Regions from separate parts of the Caballeronia sp. LZ035 genome, predicted to be linked through region 3. Evidence: predicted binding sites of a transcription regulator. Region 3 holds the regulator's gene; each other region holds the start of a gene.
The links. Region 3 encodes LexA, which represses DNA repair genes until DNA is damaged. Its sites were predicted from a motif close to ACTGTATNNNNATACAGT; they were not measured.

Region 1: the regulator LexA is predicted to act here: its motif matches at 3,306-3,323, upstream of imuA (translesion DNA synthesis-associated protein ImuA).
Region 2: the regulator LexA is predicted to act here: its motif matches at 3,088-3,105, upstream of imuA (translesion DNA synthesis-associated protein ImuA).

What each region holds. Positions count from the first base shown of each region.
Region 1 covers NZ_JARUXS010000006.1:26,279-32,214, forward strand. Annotated here, with positions in the region: gene ligD (DNA ligase D) at 1-1,103, shown strand, start outside; gene QCE88_RS39640 (hypothetical protein) at 1,158-1,379, opposite strand; gene QCE88_RS39645 (SOS response-associated peptidase family protein) at 1,467-2,438, opposite strand; gene QCE88_RS39650 (hypothetical protein) at 2,496-2,849, opposite strand; gene imuA (translesion DNA synthesis-associated protein ImuA) at 3,335-4,075, shown strand; gene QCE88_RS39660 (DNA polymerase Y family protein) at 3,999-5,462, shown strand; gene QCE88_RS39665 (error-prone DNA polymerase) at 5,581-5,936, shown strand, end outside.
Region 2 covers NZ_JARUXS010000013.1:12,989-18,924, forward strand. Annotated here, with positions in the region: gene QCE88_RS41445 (hypothetical protein) at 1-411, opposite strand, end outside; gene QCE88_RS42215 (AbrB/MazE/SpoVT family DNA-binding domain-containing protein) at 512-808, opposite strand; gene QCE88_RS41450 (hypothetical protein) at 1,036-1,212, opposite strand; gene QCE88_RS41455 (SOS response-associated peptidase family protein) at 1,268-2,227, opposite strand; gene QCE88_RS41460 (hypothetical protein) at 2,267-2,623, opposite strand; gene imuA (translesion DNA synthesis-associated protein ImuA) at 3,132-3,845, shown strand; gene QCE88_RS41470 (DNA polymerase Y family protein) at 3,769-5,232, shown strand; partial or broken gene QCE88_RS41475 (error-prone DNA polymerase) at 5,247-5,936, shown strand, end outside.
Region 3 covers NZ_JARUXS010000001.1:1,712,162-1,718,097, reverse strand. Annotated here, with positions in the region: gene QCE88_RS08120 (sulfate ABC transporter ATP-binding protein) at 1-549, opposite strand, end outside; gene cysW (sulfate ABC transporter permease subunit CysW) at 565-1,479, opposite strand; gene cysT (sulfate ABC transporter permease subunit CysT) at 1,476-2,360, opposite strand; gene QCE88_RS08105 (sulfate ABC transporter substrate-binding protein) at 2,461-3,495, opposite strand; gene lexA (transcriptional repressor LexA) at 3,754-4,431, shown strand; gene QCE88_RS08095 (hypothetical protein) at 4,655-4,984, shown strand; gene QCE88_RS08090 (DUF2939 domain-containing protein) at 5,082-5,684, shown strand; gene QCE88_RS08085 (universal stress protein) at 5,693-5,936, opposite strand, start outside.

The DNA of each region.
Region 1 (5,936 bases), on a different contig from region 3:
ACTGGCTCGCGCCCGACATTGTGGCGGAGGCGTCGTTCCTGGAATGGAAGCCCAACGGCGAAATCCGGCATCCCGTGTTTCATGCCCTGCGCGAAGACAAGCCTGCACAGGCCGTTACGGAAGAAAAGGTCATTGACGATCCACAAGTCGAAGGTCATGAGCGGATCGGCTCGACGCGCGAACGACCCGGTCCCCGCGGCACAGTCATCGTGGGGGACATCAAGATCAGCAACCCGCAGCGCGTGATGGATCAGGCCTCAGGCCGCATCAAGCTTGACGTCGTGCGGTACTACGAGGCGATCGCCGAGTGGGCGCTGCCCTACCTGCGTGCCCGGCCGCTTGCGCTTGTACGCGCGCCCGACGGTATTGCGGGCGAACTGTTTTTTCAGAAGCACTCCGAGCGTGCGCGCATTCCCGGCGTGGAGGAGTTGCCCGTGAGCCTGTATCCGGGACACAAGCCGCTGCTGGTTGCCAATACTGCCGATGCGCTCGTTGGTCTCGCTCAGATGAGCGTCGTCGAGATCCATTCGTGGAACGGCGCGGCGCCCGATCTGGAACATCCCGATCGCGTCATCTTTGACCTCGATCCCGATCCCGCCTTGCCTTGGTCAGCGATGCTGGAAGCCGCATCACTCGTCAAGGTCGTGCTGGATGAGCTGGGCCTGCGCTCATTTGCGAAGACGAGCGGCGGCAAGGGCTTTCATATCGTCGTGCCCCTCACCCGCCGACAGGGCTGGGAGGACGTGAAGCTTTTCTCCCAAGCGGTCGCACAGCACATGACGCGCGTCGTGCCGCAGCGATTCTCAGCTGTGCTGGGGCCGAAAAATCGCGTTGGCAAGATCTTCATCGACTATCTGCGCAATGGTCGCAGCGCCAGTACGGTGGCCGCGTTTTCGGTGCGCGCCCGCCCCGGCATGGCGGTTTCGATGCCGATATCGTGGGATGAGTTGAAGGACGTAAAAAGCGGTGATCAGTGGACGATGGCGCAAGCCATCCAGCGACAACGCACACTCGCAGCGGATCCGTGGGAAGGCTACTTGCGCACGCGGCAAGGCATCACCGCCGCGATGCGCCGGGCAGTCGGCATGAAGCGGTCGGCATGAAGCGCTAGACAGGCAGCACCTCACGCCGGCGGGACAGCAATCACCTTAGCCATGTCACCCACGCGCCTCGGTGCCCTTCAGTTCACCGTGCTTGTGGGAGTGCGTCGCCGCGTATTTGAGCTCAAAGTGGGCACCTTTGCCGCTTCTCGTCGGAGGAAAATGTTCGCCCTCGACACACGTGACTTCGAACGTATCCTTGCCATCGTCATGAACGACGGAATAGATGCCGGACAGCTTGACGATCTCACCGGGCTTATACGAGTTGTCGCCTGGCATCGTTGCACCTCCTCAGTAAAGAACAACGACAGCGAAGCAAGGCGCGTTCCGAGCAGCCACCGGCAAGCGGCTCCCGTTGTCCACGATCTACGCGGCAAGTCGATGCTCGTAGTAAGGCCGGTCTCGGTCCTCGAGAATCGCGTCGAGTGCTGCAAGGTCGGACGCCTGCGGATTTAGCCAGACGTCGACGTTTTCTCGCTTGATTGGGACGATGCAGCGGTCGTGGCCTGCTGCTTCCACCTCAGCAGGTGGTTCATCGGTGATGGCGGCAAACGAGAGGAGATCCGGCTGACCGGGAGCCGTCCACTTCGACCAGAGACACGCCACCATCAGCAACTGACCGCTGTTGGGGCGAAACTCCAGGACGACTTTTTCGCCGGGTGCCTGCGGTCCGTCATGCGTCTCGAATAACGTGTTCTCGCACTTTGCTCTCGCGACGTTCTCGTAAAAGACGTCAACGAGCAGCAATCCGTGTGTGTAGCCGAAACACGGCTTCCAGAACTTTTCCAGACTATCGCGCCGCGCGTTATATGTTCCGGGGTACTTAACATCATAGTTCGCAGGCTTCCCCGCGATGCGACACTGGTAGCGCATCGGCTTGACGACATACTGCCCGTCTTCGACCACGAGCACGGGCGCATAGTAGCCGGGAAAGATGCGTGAGTCACGGGGCTCTTGTTCAGTTCGACCGAAGTCGGCCAAGCGCCGTAACGCCGCATCGATCTTGTCGGTTGCGATGCGCTTGCTTTCGGTCGCCGCTTTGGTCGTTTTTGTCTGCAGCGTGCGTTCAGCATCGGCCAGCCGCGTTCGCTGCTTGAAAAGCTCCTGCTCGACCTTGGTCGCCTGTTCCGCGTTGTATCGATCAATGAAGGTCTTGATCTGACGCTCGTCATCGGTTTGAGGCTCGCGGAAGGCGTCTTCCATCGCCTTGGGGATTTTTGCCTTGCTGCCCTCGGCGCGCTCCCAGAACAGTCGCGCGAATTCGCGGATGTCCATCTGTGCGCCGAACATCTTCACGTAGCGGCGATAGTCAGCCTGGATTTGCGCGGAGTAACACATGTATTGGGTTCCCCTCTTGTCGTGATAGCGGCGCTCCAAGGAGTCGTGCCCAGGACGTCAGAGCGCCTCTTTGCACAGCGCCAGCATCTTCTTGATGACGGTGCACGAATAGTTCAGTTGCATGTCGCCCGTGAAGAGCGCCTGGACATTCGACTGGCGCACCGCGATGCCGGCGCCCTTCAGGTCGCGTTGTGCGATCTTGAGCGCCAGCTGGCCGAGGCGCACGCGCTCGAGCCAATCCATCCAAAGGCGATTGCGTCGAAGCCAGATGCGGCAACTCTCTACGAGATGATCGACTCGCCACTCGTAGGTGAGCGAATGGGAGGCTGCCACGGTCGCGACCAGGAAGCACAGCAGCTCCGCGCGCGCGTCCGACACATCCAACACTTCGTTGCTATCAGATCCGGCCATACGTCGTCTCGTTTCGTCCTTTACTTCGTACCTGGTGCTTGGAACCTATCGACATTCTCTAACTTTCGGAGGTAGGGGACCGTCCGCGGCGTGGGGCATGGCCGGTCCCCAATCCATGTGAAATGCAACTACCGATCTTGTTCATAAAACCCCACAGACTGTTCGCAAGAGCGCGCCGCTCGAGCCCTCAGCAATTCGCTTTCAGAGTGGACCGACGGGGGAAATCTACCGCCGGGCGCTCAATGCCCCGCCTGAAAAATAATTGTGGGCGCCGGCGCCGGAATCAACCTGACTTCGTCTTGGGCGCCCGGCTTGGGCAACGCCCAAGGATTGGTTACCGACCGCGCTGCCGGCGCCGTTCCGTATTCCCCGCAGTAACCAAGCAGGATAGTCGCCCGAGATGCCAGCCGCGACAAAAAAGGGCGCAATACCGCGTTGCGGATTTCGATGTAAAGTACTGTACATACATACAGTACTTATGCAAAATGGCAGCCCTGCCCAAACATGTCGAGTCGATTCACCCAAGCCTCTGGCGCGGATCGCAGTTGGCGCGTGCCTACGGTAAGACCGTCGACACCGGCTACGCGGCGTTGTCGGCGGAGTTGCCCGGCGGCGGCTGGCCGCTGGGTGCGCTCGTGGAATTACTGGTTCAGCAGCCCGGCATCGGGGAAATGCGTCTGATGCGCCCGGCGCTCGCGCGAGTAGCTCAGCAGGGTCAGCAGGCTCAACGCGCTCGGCGGCCCGTCGTGCTGCTGCAGGCGCCGCATGTGCCGAATGCGCTGGCGTTCTCGTACCTTGGCGTGCCGCTGGACAAGCTGATGTGGCTGCGTGCGTCGAAAACGGCGGACGCCTTGTGGTGCGCGGAGCGTGTGCTGCAGGCCGGAAGTTGCGGTGCGCTGCTGTTCTGGCAGCAGCACATCCGCTCCGAGGCGTTGCGGCGCTTGCATCTGGCCGCTCAGGCGACCGAGACGTTGCTGATCCTGGTGCGTCCGCTTGCCAGCGCCCAGGATGCGTCGCCGGCGACCTTACGGCTTGGCGTGCGACCGGCAGAGGGCGGGATCGCAGTCGACGTGATTAAACGGCGCGGTCCCAACCGAACTGAGCCATTGACCGTCACCCTACAACCGTCGCCGATCTTGCTGAGTCCCCATGGCCGTGTTCGTCGCCATTCACTTGTCCCGGCTTTCGCTGGAGGTGTTCAGACCGAGGTGGTCGCCTCTGTCTGAGCACGGGTGCGTGGTGCTCGAGCGCGACAAAGTCATCGTGCTCGATGCGCTGGCGAGGGACGCGGGCGTGCGAGTGGGGATGAAGCGCGGCGGGGTCACGACGCTCGCGCCCGAAGCGGTGATGTTCGACCGGAGCGCCGCGCGCGAACACGAGATGCAGCGCGAGGTGGCGATCGCGCTGCTGCGCTTCTCGCCGCAGGTGGCCGTGTGCGAAGAGGAAACCGTTGTCGTCGACGTCACCGCGAGCTTGCGCCTCTTCGGCGGCATCCTGCGTGTGTGCAGGGACATCAGGGACGTCGTCAAGACCATCGGCGTCACCGCGCGCATGAGCGTCGCGCCCACCGGCCGTGGTGCGTGGCTCCTCGCCAAGCCCGGCCACCGGCGCGTGCTCAAGATGCGTTCGCTCGAACGCTACCTGGGCGTCTTGCCCTTCATGGTGGTGCCGGAGCTGCGCCCCTTCGCCGACTGGTTCAACGGACTGGGCTGCCGCGTCCTGAGTGATATCCAACGCCTGCCCCGTGCAGGTTTAAAGAAGAGATGTGGCGTGGACCTACTCGATTCCCTGGACCGGGCCTATGGCCTGGCACCTGAACTGCACGAATGGCTCGAACTGCCGCCGACCTTCAGCGCACGCGTTGAACTGCCTGATCGCGTTGAGCATGCCGAAGCCATCCTCTTTTCCGCGCGGCGACTCGTCGTGCAGCTCTGCGGGTGGCTCGCGGCTCAGCAGCTGGCGCTCACGCATGCCACGATCACGCTCGAGCATGAACGCGGACGCCAGGCCATCGAACCGACGCTCATTGAGATCGCACTCGCTGAGCCAACCTGGCATGAAGAGCACCTCGTTCGTCTCTTGAAGGAGCGACTCGGGCGCACGGAGCTCGAAGCCGCGGTCATCGCCGTGCGGCTCACGGCCTCGGAAGTGCGAGCGGCCGAGCCGCCCAGCGATTCGCTGTTCCCCGAACCAGGTGGGTCAGCGCAAGACCATAACCGGCTGCTAGAGCTCTTGGCGGCACGTCTGGGCGCCGAAAATGTGCTGCGGCCAGCGCCCGCGCCTGATCATCGCCCGGAACACGCCAATCAGTGGGTGCCCGTGCAGAGCCCCTCGAAGACCCTCCCTGCGCCTGATGATCTCCCGCGACCGACGTGGCTGCTGCATGCGCCGTTACGGTTGATGGTCAAGAAGCATCGTCCGTTTTACGGTTCGCCGCTCAAGCTCGTCTCGACCGGCGAACGGATCGAGGCCGGATGGCATGACGGGGCGCTGGTGACGCGCGATTATTTTGTCGCGGAAGCGGAGGATAAAAGCTGCTACTGGATCTACCGCGAACGGCCGAGCGTCAAGACCGAGGAAACGCGCTGGTTCCTGCACGGGTTGTTCGGCTAAGCGGATAAGCAGGTGGCATTGTGGACTTTCCCTCATCGGCCCTGCCCGACTACGCGGAGCTTTTCGCGTTTAGTAAAACTTTTCGTTCCTGCAAGGCGCCTCGCACGGAGAGGAGCTGGTGCTGCGCGCGTCGCAACTCGGTTACGCGGGACTGGCCATCACCGACGAGTGTTCGGTCGCGGGCGTGGTGCGCGCGCATGTTCAGGCCAAGGAAGAGAAGCTGCCGCTGATTATCGGCTCGTACTTTCGTCTGGTTCATGCGAATCAGGGTGCGGATAGCGGTCCCAAAAACCGCCCCGCTACTGGTCCTGCTGCTGGTCCCCCATTTCGCCCCGCGTTTGGCCTGATCTTGCTCGCCCAAAACCGTGAAGGTTACGGCAACCTGTGCGAGCTCATTACGCTTGCGCGCATGCGGGCGGCCAAAGGCAGCTACCTGCTGACACCCGACGATCTCACGCGGCCGGAACCGAAGTA
Region 2 (5,936 bases), on a different contig from region 3:
GGCGAAATCGTAACGGTTGAATGCCTCAGCCAGGTCGGCGGCTCGTATCGGCACAACCGAGGTGTCCGCCGGCAGCAGTCGATCGAGCTGTGCCAGACGTGCACGCTTTATGGCCAGCTGCTCCTCACGCAGAGCGATGACTTTTTCGATCAACTGTGCGCGTTCAGGACTCGCGTTTAACCGATATACCTTTGCGAGGAGGTGATCCGCGTCTGCAATCGCCTTGTCCAACGTTGTTAAGGCGAGCCGCCTCGCTTGCTCGACTTCGACTCGCGAAAGTTGGATCTCGTCATCCCAATTCAGCATACTTTTCTCAATGGGGTATGTCACATGAGAAGCATCATAGCATGTTTTCCCATTTTTCCCAGCTTTTCCCACTTTTCCCTTTGCAGTGGCTAGTTGCAGCGGCAAATGCTCTCCACGCCATTAGCTACCGCGCTTGTTCGACCTGAGTCTCGTCATCACGAACGAGATATCGCACGAGCACATTCGTATCCACGGAGGCCATCAGCTACTCCAGGGATCCATGTCCTCGATGTCGCTTATCCGTCTTCCCCGACCCGGCCAGATCCAGAATCGACAAGTTCTTCGCCCGAACGATGACGTCGCCGTCTGGCGTCACTTGCCACTCAAGGCAGGTACCTGGTTCAGTGTGAAGGGCTGCTCTCACTCGTGCGGGAACGGTGGTCTGACCCTTCGATGTAATAGTTGATTTGGCCATATGCTTACCCTTACCTTTCGTGACATTGCAAGGCGACATCCCGCGCACATGCAGGGCCAACCACGGCAGACGGCCCCCTGCCATCATCGTGCACCACTAAGGAGATGCCTGAGACGCTCACGATCTGGGCCAGCTAAACAATGCGTCGCCTGCCATGTCGTTCCTGCTCTCGATTTGAGATACGGAGGCAACCAGCATGCCCTGCTCTCCGCTGCAGCGCTGATTTTTTGCCACTATCCGAGGCGAGGAGGTCGTGCAGCTTGCCGAACGCACTTGGCAGCCGCCCAATTCGCTTTCGCATGCGACGAGATCAACTATTCATGCTCGCGAAGTGCCGGGAGGGCGTCTTCCAGTACTTCAGCCGCTTCAGCATGAAGGCGCGCACATGCGTCATCAAGCGCCTCTCCGCTCGGCATTCGGCGTGATTCAGCAGAATCTCGCAACACGTTGATCGCAGCACGTAGCGCCAGCGCGGTGGTCAGTTGGGTCATGCGCTCCTCCTCGTCGTCCGTTGATAGCTGACCAGCTGCGATGCGACAAAAGCCTTCACGCAGCGAGACGGTGCTCATAATATGGCCGGTCGCGATCATCGAGAATGGCATACATCGCTTCGAGATCGGATCTGCCCGGGCTCAACCATGCCTCGATGTTTTCCGCCTTGATTGGGACGATACAACGGTCATGGCCGGCCGCTTCGACCTCAGGCGGCGGTTCATCTGTGATCGCGGCGAAGGAGAGTAAATCAGGCTCCCCAGGCGCAGTCCATCGCGACCAAAGGCAGGCGACGTGCATCAACTGGCCGTTGTTCGGACGGAATTCCAGGACAACATTTTCGTCCTGCTCATGCGATTCCAGGAGCGTGCCTTCCATCTTGGCCTTGCTGACGTTTTCATAGAACACGTCGACCAGCATGATGCCGTGCGTATGGCCAAAACACGGCTTCCAGAACCCTTCAAGATTATCCCGACGGGCGTTATACGTGCCGGGGAAGCGCCGATCATAGTTCTCAGGCTTGCCCGCGATACGACATTGATAGCGCATCGGCTTCACCACGTACTGTCCGTCTTCGATGATCAGCACCGGCGCATAGTGTCCAGGAAAGATTCGGAAGTCGCGATCCTTGGGTGTTGTGCGCCGCAGGTCGTCGAGCCGACGAAGAGCGGAATCGATCTTATCGGTGGCGATACGGCGGCTTTCTGTCGCCGCTTTCGTGACCTTTATCTGTAACGCACGTTCGGCATCGGCGAGGCGGGTGCGCTGCTTGAAAAGATCCTGTTCGAGTGTGTTCGCCTGCCCGGTGTTGAAACGATCGATGAATTCCTTGATCTGGCGTTCGTCGTCGTTATCTGGATGAAGAAAGGCGTCCTCCATCGCTTTCGGGATCTTGGCCTTGCTGCCTTCGGCGCGTTCCCAGAACAGGCGCGCGAACTCGCGGATATCCATCTGTGCGCCAAACATCTTCACATAGCGTCGATAGTCCGCTTGGATCTGCGCCGAGTAGCACACTGCCGCCTCCTGTAAGGTTCAGCTGTTCGCCTAGTTTGTCTATGTTGCCGTGCCGGTTGCTTCGCGGCACAGCTTCATCATCTTCTGGACCACCGTGCTCGCATGGTTTAACCCCATGTCGCCAGTGAAGAGCACTGGCACATCGGATTGACGAAGGGCGATCCCTGCGCTCTTCAAATCACGGCGGGCAATGTTGAGGGCCAATTGTCCGATGCGCACGCGCTCCGGCCAGCTCATCGTAACGAGGTTTCGCTTAAGCCAAATGCGGCAGCTATCCACGACGTGATCCACCCGCCACTCCTGTGTCAGCGCATGCGAGGCAGCAAGCGTTGCCACCAGAAAGCACAAGAGGTCGGCCCGCGCGCCATTCAGCTCGTCAATATCGGGTAGATCCATTGCGCTCCTCGTGTGTTCTTAACATACTAGTCGCCCTCGTCGGCTCCGTTCGCCCCCTCGCAAAATCAGCCGTTCCGACTGCCCGCTTGTACGCAAGTGCGGTCGGCTTACGCACTTTCAACGACCTAGATCGACGCCGCGCTGCAGGCAACTCCGCTCCGCCGCGCGATCGATTCCATCAGGCGTAGTAGTGGCGGTCCCACATTGTCGTTAGCTCGACAATGGTTTGAACTCGTCGGGCGACCCTGCCCCCACGGGTTGGTCATTCTCTTGCAAATAAGGCTCGCCGACATTTGCATAGGCAACAGCCTCATCAATCGTCACGTCGCTAGACGTCTCGCACGGCTTGGCGACGAGGTCGACGACCTCGAACGTCGGCGTCTCGGAGCGAGCATTCGGGTCAAGTTTCCGCGGCAACATAAAAAGGTGCAGATCATCGCATCGAGTTTTGCGCTACACTCGATACTGTACATTTATACAGTGGTTTCACGCCCCGCTATTACCGATCATGGCCGCTTTGCCTAAACACATCGAGTCGATTCACCCGGCGCTTTGGCGTGGGTCTCAGCTCGCACGTGCCTATGGCAAAACAATCGACACCGGCTACGCTGCGCTGTCTGCGGAACTGCCCGGCGGCGGTTGGCCGGTTGGCGCGCTGGTGGAATTACTGGTGCAACAGCCAGGCATCGGGGAGATGCGCTTGCTCAACCCTGCACTCGTCGCCTCAAGCAAGCGGCCGGTCGCCCTGCTACAGGCGCCGCACATACCGAACAGCTTGGCGTTCGCCTATCTGGGCGTGCCGCTGGACAAGCTCATGATGTTGCGCGCACCCAAGACAGCGGACGCCCTGTGGTGCGCCGAGCGTGTGCTGAACGCACGAAGTTGCGGTGCACTGCTCTTGTGGCAGCAGCATATCCGGTCTGAAGCACTGCGGCGTTTGCATCTGGCGGCACAAGCAACAGAAACCCTGCTGATTCTGGTCCGACCGCTTGCCGCCGCCCAGGATTCATCGCCTGCGACGTTACGGCTCGGTGTACGGCCGGCCAATGGCGGAATCGTCGTCGACGTGATCAAGAGACGAGGACCCACGCGCACCGACCAACTCTCCATCCACCTTCAACCTTCACCGATTCTGCTTAGCCCTCATGGCCGTGTTCGTCGCCATCTTCCTGCCCCGGCTCTCGCTGGAGGTGTTTCGGCCGAGGTACTCGCCTCGGGCTGAACACGGCTGTGTCGTGCTCGAACGTGACAAGGTCATTGTGCTTGATCAGGTGGCAAGAGAGGCCGGAGTAATGGTAGGCATGAAGCGCGGTGGCGTCACGACGCTCGCGGTGGATGCGTTGATGTTTGACCGCAGCCCCACGCGCGAGCTTGATGTGCAACGCGAAGTCGCCTTCGCGCTGCTGCGCTTTTCGCCTCAGGTAGCGGTGCGGGAAGAGGAAACGATTGTCGTGGACGTGACCGCAAGTCTGCGTCTGTTCGGCGGCATCCGACACGTTTGCCGGCAGATCCGAGAGACAGTCAACACGATCGGCTTGACCGCCCGCATGAGCGTCGCGCCTACGGGCCAAGGCGCGTGGCTTCTCGCCAAACGCGGCCGCCGGCGGGTACTCAAAATGGCCTCGCTTGAACGCAGTCTCGGGGAGCTTCCTTTCATGGTGGTCCCCGAAGTTCGGTCTTTTGGGGAATGGTTCAACGGCCTTGGTTGCCAAGTGCTCAACGATGTTCGCCGCCTGCCACGGGCAGGACTTAAAAAGAGGTGCGGTGTGGATTTACTGGATTCGCTTGACCGCGCCTATGGCCTGTCACCGGAACTCTACGAGTGGCTGGAGCTGCCGCCGTCGTTCAGCGCGCGCACCGAGTTGCCTGATCGCGTCGAGCACGCCGAAGCCGTCCTATTTTCCGCACGACGGCTGATCGTGCAGTTGTGCGGTTGGCTGAGCGCGCAGCAGCTCGCGCTCACGCAGGCGACGATCACGCTCGAACACGAACGCGGCCGTCAGGCGATCGAGCCGACGACGATCGATATTGCGCTTGCCGAGCCGACATGGCAGGAAGAGCATCTCGTTCGTCTTTTGAAGGAACGGCTCGGGCGCATTGAACTTGAGGCAGCCGTTATTGCCCTGCGTCTGACAGCATCGAAAGTGGAGCCGGCAGAGCCGCCGAGCGACTCGCTGTTCCCTGAGCCCGGCGGATCAGCTCAAGATCACAATCGCTTGCTCGAACTGCTGGTCGCGCGGCTTGGCGCCGAGAACGTCTTGCGGCCTGCACCGACTTCGGACCATCGCCCCGAACACGCGAATCAGTGGGTCCCAGTGCAAGCTGCAACGAAAGCGTGCCCTCCTCCGGCCGAACTTCCACGGCCGACGTGGCTGCTTGACGCGCCCGTGCGGCTAATGATCAAGCATCACCGACCGTTCTACGGATCCCCGCTAAAACTCGTCTCGACGGGCGAGCGCATTGAGGCCGGGTGGCACGACGGTGAACTGGTGTCGCGCGACTACTATGTCGCCGAGGCCGCGGATAAAAGCTGCTACTGGATCTACCGTGAACGACCGAGCGTGAAGACGGAAGAAGTCCGCTGGTTCCTTCACGGGCTGTTTGGATAATCGGTGGTGTTGCCGTGGATCTCTTTTCGTCAACGCTTCCTGACTACGCGGAGCTTTTCGCGTTCACGAACTTCTCGTTTCTCCATGGCGCATCGCACGGCGAAGAGCTCGTGCTGCGTGCGTCGCAACTCGGCTATTCGGGCCTTGCGATCACCGATGAGTGTTCACTCGCCGGCGTCGTGCGCGCGCACGTGCAGGCCAAGGAAGAAAAGCTGCCGCTCATCATTGGCTCCTACTTTCGACTCGTCCACGCCGACAAGCGTCCGGCATTCGGCCTTATCCTGCTCGCACAGAACCGTAACGGCTACGGCAACCTGTCCGAGCTGATCACGCTCGGGCGCATGCGCGCTGAAAAAGGCACGTACTTGCTCACGCCGCACGATCTGTCGAAGCCCGACAAGGAATACGCCCACTTGCGGGGCATGCCCGATTGTCTGGCGATCCTCGTGCCGGATTTTCCGGCAAAAGAAGAGGCACTCTCCGCGCAGGTTGAATGGCTCAACGAGACGTTTCCGTCGCGCGGCTGGGTCGGCTTGATCCTGCATCAACGCGCGATGGATGACATTCACCGCGGCAGCGTCGAGTACGTCGCGGAGCAACATCGGGTGCCGGTGGTCGCGCTGGGAAATGTGGTCATGCATGTGCGCTCCCGCAAACCGCTGCAAGACACGATGACGGCGATCCGCGTCGGCAAACCCGTTGCC
Region 3 (5,936 bases):
ATGCAGACGCCGCAGCCAGCTGCGCAGTTCCTTGCGCACCTTGGCATCGAGCGCGCCGAACGGTTCGTCGAGCAGCAGGACCTTCGGCTCGACGGCCAGCGCCCGCGCCAACGCAATGCGCTGCCGCTGTCCGCCCGACAGTTCCGAAGGAAAGCGTTCCGCGAGCCAGTCGAGCTGCACGAGCTTGAGCAGTTCATGCACCTTCTCGCGGATCACGGCTTCGCTCGGCCGCTCGCGGCGCGGCTTCACGCGCAGGCCGAACGCGACGTTCTCGAACACCGTCATGTGACGGAACAGCGCGTAATGCTGGAACACGAAGCCGACCTGGCGCTCGCGGGCGCCCACTTCCGCGACGTCCTCGCCGTGCAGCACGACTTGTCCCGCGTCGGCGAATTCGAGGCCGGCGATGACCCGCAGCAGCGTGGTCTTGCCGCAGCCCGACGGCCCGAGCAGCGCGACCAGTTCGCCGGCGGGAAAGTCCAGCGAGACCTGGTCGAGCGCGGTGAAATCGCCGAAGCGTTTTTGCAGATTGCGAACGATGATGCTCATGATGATGTCGGCCTGTCAGTTCTGTGCGGGGGCGGTGGCGGAGGCTTTGGCTTTGGCTTCGCTTACGGACTGCGTCATGCGCCGCTCCGCGAGGAGCTTGAGCGCGAGCGTCACGAGCGCGAGCAGCGCAAGCAGCGACGCCACCGCGAACGCTGCCGAGAAGTTGTATTCGTTGTAGAGGATTTCGACGTGCAGCGGCATGGTGTCGGTCTGGCCGCGAATGTGGCCGGAAACCACCGAGACTGCGCCGAACTCGCCCATGGCGCGCGCGTTGCAGAGGATCACGCCGTACAGCAGGCCCCACTTCACATTGGGCAAGGTCACGCGACGGAAGATCTGCCAGCCCGACGCGCCCAGCACATGCGCCGCTTCTTCTTCGTCGTTGCCCTGAGCCTGCATCAGCGGAATCAGTTCACGCGCGACGAACGGGAACGTCACGAAGATCGTCGCGAGCACGATGCCCGGCACCGCGAAGATGATCTGCACGTCGTGCGCGGCGAGCCACGGGCCGAACCAGCCCTGCGCGCCGAACATCAGCACATAGATGAGGCCGGAGATCACCGGCGACACCGAGAACGGCAGATCGATCAGCGTGGTGAGCAGCGCCTTGCCGCGAAAGTCGAACTTCGCGATGGCCCACGAAGCCGCCAGCCCGAACACGAGATTCAGCGGCACGGCGATCGCGGCCGTCAGGAGCGTCAGCTTGATCGCGGACCACGCATCCGGGTCCTTCAGCGACTCGAAGTAGTAGTCGAGGCCCTTGGCGAAGGCCTGCGCGAACACGGCCGCGAGCGGCACGACGAGAAAGAACGCCAGGAACGCGAGCGCGATGCCCGTCAGCAGCCAGCGCACCGCGCGCGGTTCGGTGACGGGATTGAGCGTGTGCGTGTCGCGCTGCGACGAGGTTTGCAATGGCAGGACCTTGCTCATGCCGGTTCTCCCGCCGCCTGGGACACTCGTGCGGGCGCGGCTCCGGTCTTGCTGGTGCGCCGTTGCAGGAACCACTGCAAGGTGTTGATGAGCAGCAGCATCAGGAAGGACACGCACAGCATCACGACGGCGAGTGCGGTGGCGCCGGCATAGTCGTACTGTTCGAGCTTGGTGATGATGAGCAGCGAGGTGATCTCGGACTTCATCGGCACGTTGCCGGCGATGAAAATGACCGAGCCGTATTCGCCGAGCGCACGCGCGAACGCCAGCGCGAAGCCCGTCAGCAAGGCGGGCAACAGCGACGGCAGCACCACCCGGCGGAACGTCAGCCAGCGCGACGCGCCAAGGCATGCGGCGGCTTCTTCCTGCTCGCGCTCGAAGTCCTCCAGCACCGGCTGCACCGTGCGCACGACGAACGGCAGGCCGATGAACGTCAGCGCGACCAGCACGCCGAGCGGCGTAAACGCGACCTTGATGCCGAGCGGCGCGAGATACTGGCCCACCCAGCCGTTGCTCGCATAGACCGCGGCGAGCGAGATGCCCGCGACCGACGTGGGCAGCGCGAACGGCAGGTCGACCATCGCATCGACGATGCGCTTGAACGGGAACGTGTAGCGCACCAGCACCCACGCGACGAGAAAGCCGAACACGGCGTTGATGAGCGCGCCGCCGAGGGCCGCGCTGAACGTCAGCCGGTACGAGGCCAGCACGCGCGGCGAGGTCACCGCGCGGACGAACTGGGCCCAGTCGAGCGTCGCGGTCTTCGCGAAGGTGGCCGCAAGCGGAATCAGCACCACGAGGCTCAGATAAGCCAGCGTGATGCCGAGGGTCAGGCCGAAACCGGGCAACGCGCTCGGTTTCCTGAATGTGAAGGTCGTCATCCTTGAGTCTTCCTTTTGCGCCGGGGGAGGCGCGTACTGCCGGGGTACTGCCTGAACGACGCGCGGCGTCATGGGTGCGCCGCGTCGTCGTGACCTGTCCTTACTGCGGCTGGTAGATCGAGTCGAACACGCCGCCATCGGCAAAGTGCGTCTTCTGCGCCTTGGCCCAGCCGCCGAACGTGTCGTCGATGGTGTAGAGCTTCAGCTTCGGAAACTGCTTCGTGAGGTCGGCCGGCACGGTCTTCGAACGCGGCCGATAGAAGTTGCGCGCGGCGATCTGCTGGCCTTCGTCGCTATACAGATACTTGAGATACGCCTCGGCGAGCTTGCGCGTGCCGTGCTTGTCGACGACCTTGTCCACCACCGCGACCGGCGGCTCCGCCAGGATGCTCACCGACGGCACCACGATCTCGAACTTCTCCGGACCGAACTCCTTCAGCGACAGGAACGCCTCGTTCTCCCACGCGATCAGCACGTCGCCCTGGCCGCGCTGCACGAAGCTCGTCGTTGCGCCGCGCGCGCCGGAATCGAGCACGCCCGCGTTCTTGTAGAGCTTCGTCACGAAGTCCTTCGCGCTCTGCTCGTTGCCGCCCGGCTTGTGCTGCGCATACGCCCACGCGGCAAGGTAGTTCCAGCGCGCGCCGCCCGAGGTCTTCGGATTCGGCGTGACGATCGACACGCCCGGCTTCGCCAGATCGTCCCAGTCCTTGATGTGCTTCGGATTGCCCTTGCGCACCAGGAACACGATGGTCGAGGTGTACGGCGAGGCGTTGTCCGGCAGACGCTTTTGCCAGTCCGCGTTGACGAGCCCCTTGCTCGCCAGGGCGTCGATGTCATACGCCAGCGCAAGGGTAACGACGTCGGCCTGCAGACCGTCGAGGACCGCACGGGCCTGACCGCCGGAGCCGCCGTGCGACTGCTTGAAGGTGACGGTCTCGCCCGTCTCGGCCTTCCACTTCTTCGCGAAGGCCTGATTGAAGTCCTGATAGAGCTCGCGCGTCGGATCGTAGGACACGTTCAAGAACGATGTCTCCGCGCTCGCTGACGCCGCCATGCCGATGCCCGCAGCCGTCAGTGCCGCCGCCGCAAGCAGGCGTCGCGCGCCCCGGCCCAATCCCCATTTCAAGCTTTGCATTCCCCGTTCTCCGTCTTATCGAATTGACGGAATCAGTCTAACTAGGCGTCTATATGATTAGAAATAATCGTTTCTCACTTTTTTATACGTAAAACTGCTAAGAAGCTTATTCCTGTGCGTAGAAAGGCACTCCGGCCGCGCATCGAGCGTATCGGGGGCCTGCAAGGCCGAACTTAAAGTAAAGCTTGAAAAGCGCGGAATACTGTATAAAAATACAGTCACCTGTCCATCCATACAGTGCCCCAGGGGTCCGAGCCAGTGAACAAGACATCCAAACTCACCGCGCGGCAGCAGCAGGTGTTCGAGCTGATCCAGCGCGCGATCGAGCGTACGGGCTTCCCGCCCACACGCGCCGAGATCGCCGCCGAACTCGGCTTCAGTTCGGCCAATTCGGCCGAGGAACATCTCAGGGCGCTCGCACGCAAGGGCGTGATCGAACTCGCGGCGGGCTCGTCGCGCGGCATTCGCCTGCTCGCCGAGGCAACGCGCATCGAGCGGCTGGAAGACATGCCGCATCAGTTCACGCTCCCGCATGCGAGCATCATGCAGCTCTCGCTGCCGCTCGTCGGCCGGGTTGCGGCCGGTAGTCCCATCCTCGCGCAGGAGCACATCTCGCAGCACTACGCGTGTGACCCGGCGCTGTTTTCGAGCAAGCCGGACTACTTGCTGAAGGTGCGCGGGCTGTCCATGCGCGACGCGGGCATTCTCGACGGCGACCTGCTCGCCGTGCAGAAGCGCACCGAAGCAAAGGACGGGCAAATCGTCGTCGCGCGTCTGGGCGACGACGTGACGGTGAAGCGCTGGAAGCGTCATCGCGATGGCGTCGAGCTGATCGCCGAGAATCCGGACTACGAGAACATTTTCGTGCGCTCCGGCAGCGGCGAGTTCGCGCTCGAAGGCATTGCGGTCGGCCTGATTCGTTCCGGCGAATTCTGACGTCCCCGCATAAGCGTTGGTGAGATCAATGAGGCCAAGACTCGGAAAAGATTCGGAATTTTGATGTCCCGCTTGTCCCAAAGAGACAAGAAATGTCCTGGACAAAGCGGAATATCACCTCACCAACCGCAGCGACGCTCACTCGGGCGTTCAACCGAAAAACCAGCATGACGGCCACCGTTCACGGCGCGCCGCTGTGCGCCCTATCGTCTGGAGAGTCACCATGGAACGTTTCGCCCGCTTGTTGCCCTTCCGCCAATTCGGCCGTCTGCGTCATCTGCGCACGCTGATTTCGTGCGGCATGCCGCGCGCCGAAACCACGCCGGATCTCTTCGAGACGGACATGCCCGCACTGCCGTCGCGTCAACCTGCTTTTGCGCGGGTGTCGCTGAACAGCACCGTGCACGCGGAAGCGGCGGAACGCGCGCCGGTGCGCGTTTATCGTGGACAATCCCGCGTAATCCTGGTCGGCAAGATCGACGAAGTGTCGCGCATGCTCGACCGCTGCATCGCCGAGGAAAGCGCCGGACTGGCGGGCGGAATCCTCGCATAAGCGGGGTTCGGCAGACGTTGAATTCCGGTTCGCGGGATTTATCGGGCGCATGCGCGGTCAATCGGAATTCACGTTCCGCACGAGGCCCTTCCGTCGCATGTCCCGCACTACCCGCTTCACCCTGACCACGCTCGTCGTCCTGATCGTCATCGGACTGCTGGGATATCTCTACGCATCGCCGTATATCGCATTGAATCGCCTCAAGCGCGCGGCCGATGCGCGCGACGCGCAGACGGTCAACCAATATGTCGATTACCCCGCGCTGCGCGCGAGCCTCAAGGAGCAGGTTGCCGCCCTGCTCACGCGGCGCGTGGACATTCAGAAGAGCGGCAATCCGCTGGCGATCATCGGGGCGATGATCGGCGCGGCGGTGGTCGGTCCGCTGGTGGATACCTACGCCACGCCTGACGGTGTCGCGGCCATTCTCAACGGCATCCCGCCGCGCGGCACACCCGGCGAACGTCCGCCGCCGGCCGGAACGAACGAGCCGCCGGTTTCATCGGGAGCGCCGGCTTCGGGCAACAATGCCCCAGCGCCCGATGCGGCGCCCCAACCGCCCGCCACGACAGCGGGCTATCAAGGCTTGAACACTTTCGTCGTGACCTATCAGCACGGCGCAGGCGACGCCCGCTACTCAGCCATTTTTCACCGCGATGGCCTCGTATCGTGGAAGCTCGTCGCGGTGAACCTGGACGGCTGAAGCGTCGTTCAGGCGCCCGCTTCGGCCTTGGCGGGCCGGGCCGCCATGGCAGCGTCTTCTTCCGCCTCGGTCGATTCCCCCGCCTGACACACGGCGACCAGAATGCTGCACTTCACGCGGTCGAGCAGCGGCGTGTTCCCCGCGCCCATCCACCAGCGCGCGAGTCCATTGCGGCAGCGATGCCCGACGACCACCAGATCCACGTTCAGCTGATCGGCGAGCGCCGCGATTTCATCGATCGGATGACCGAAC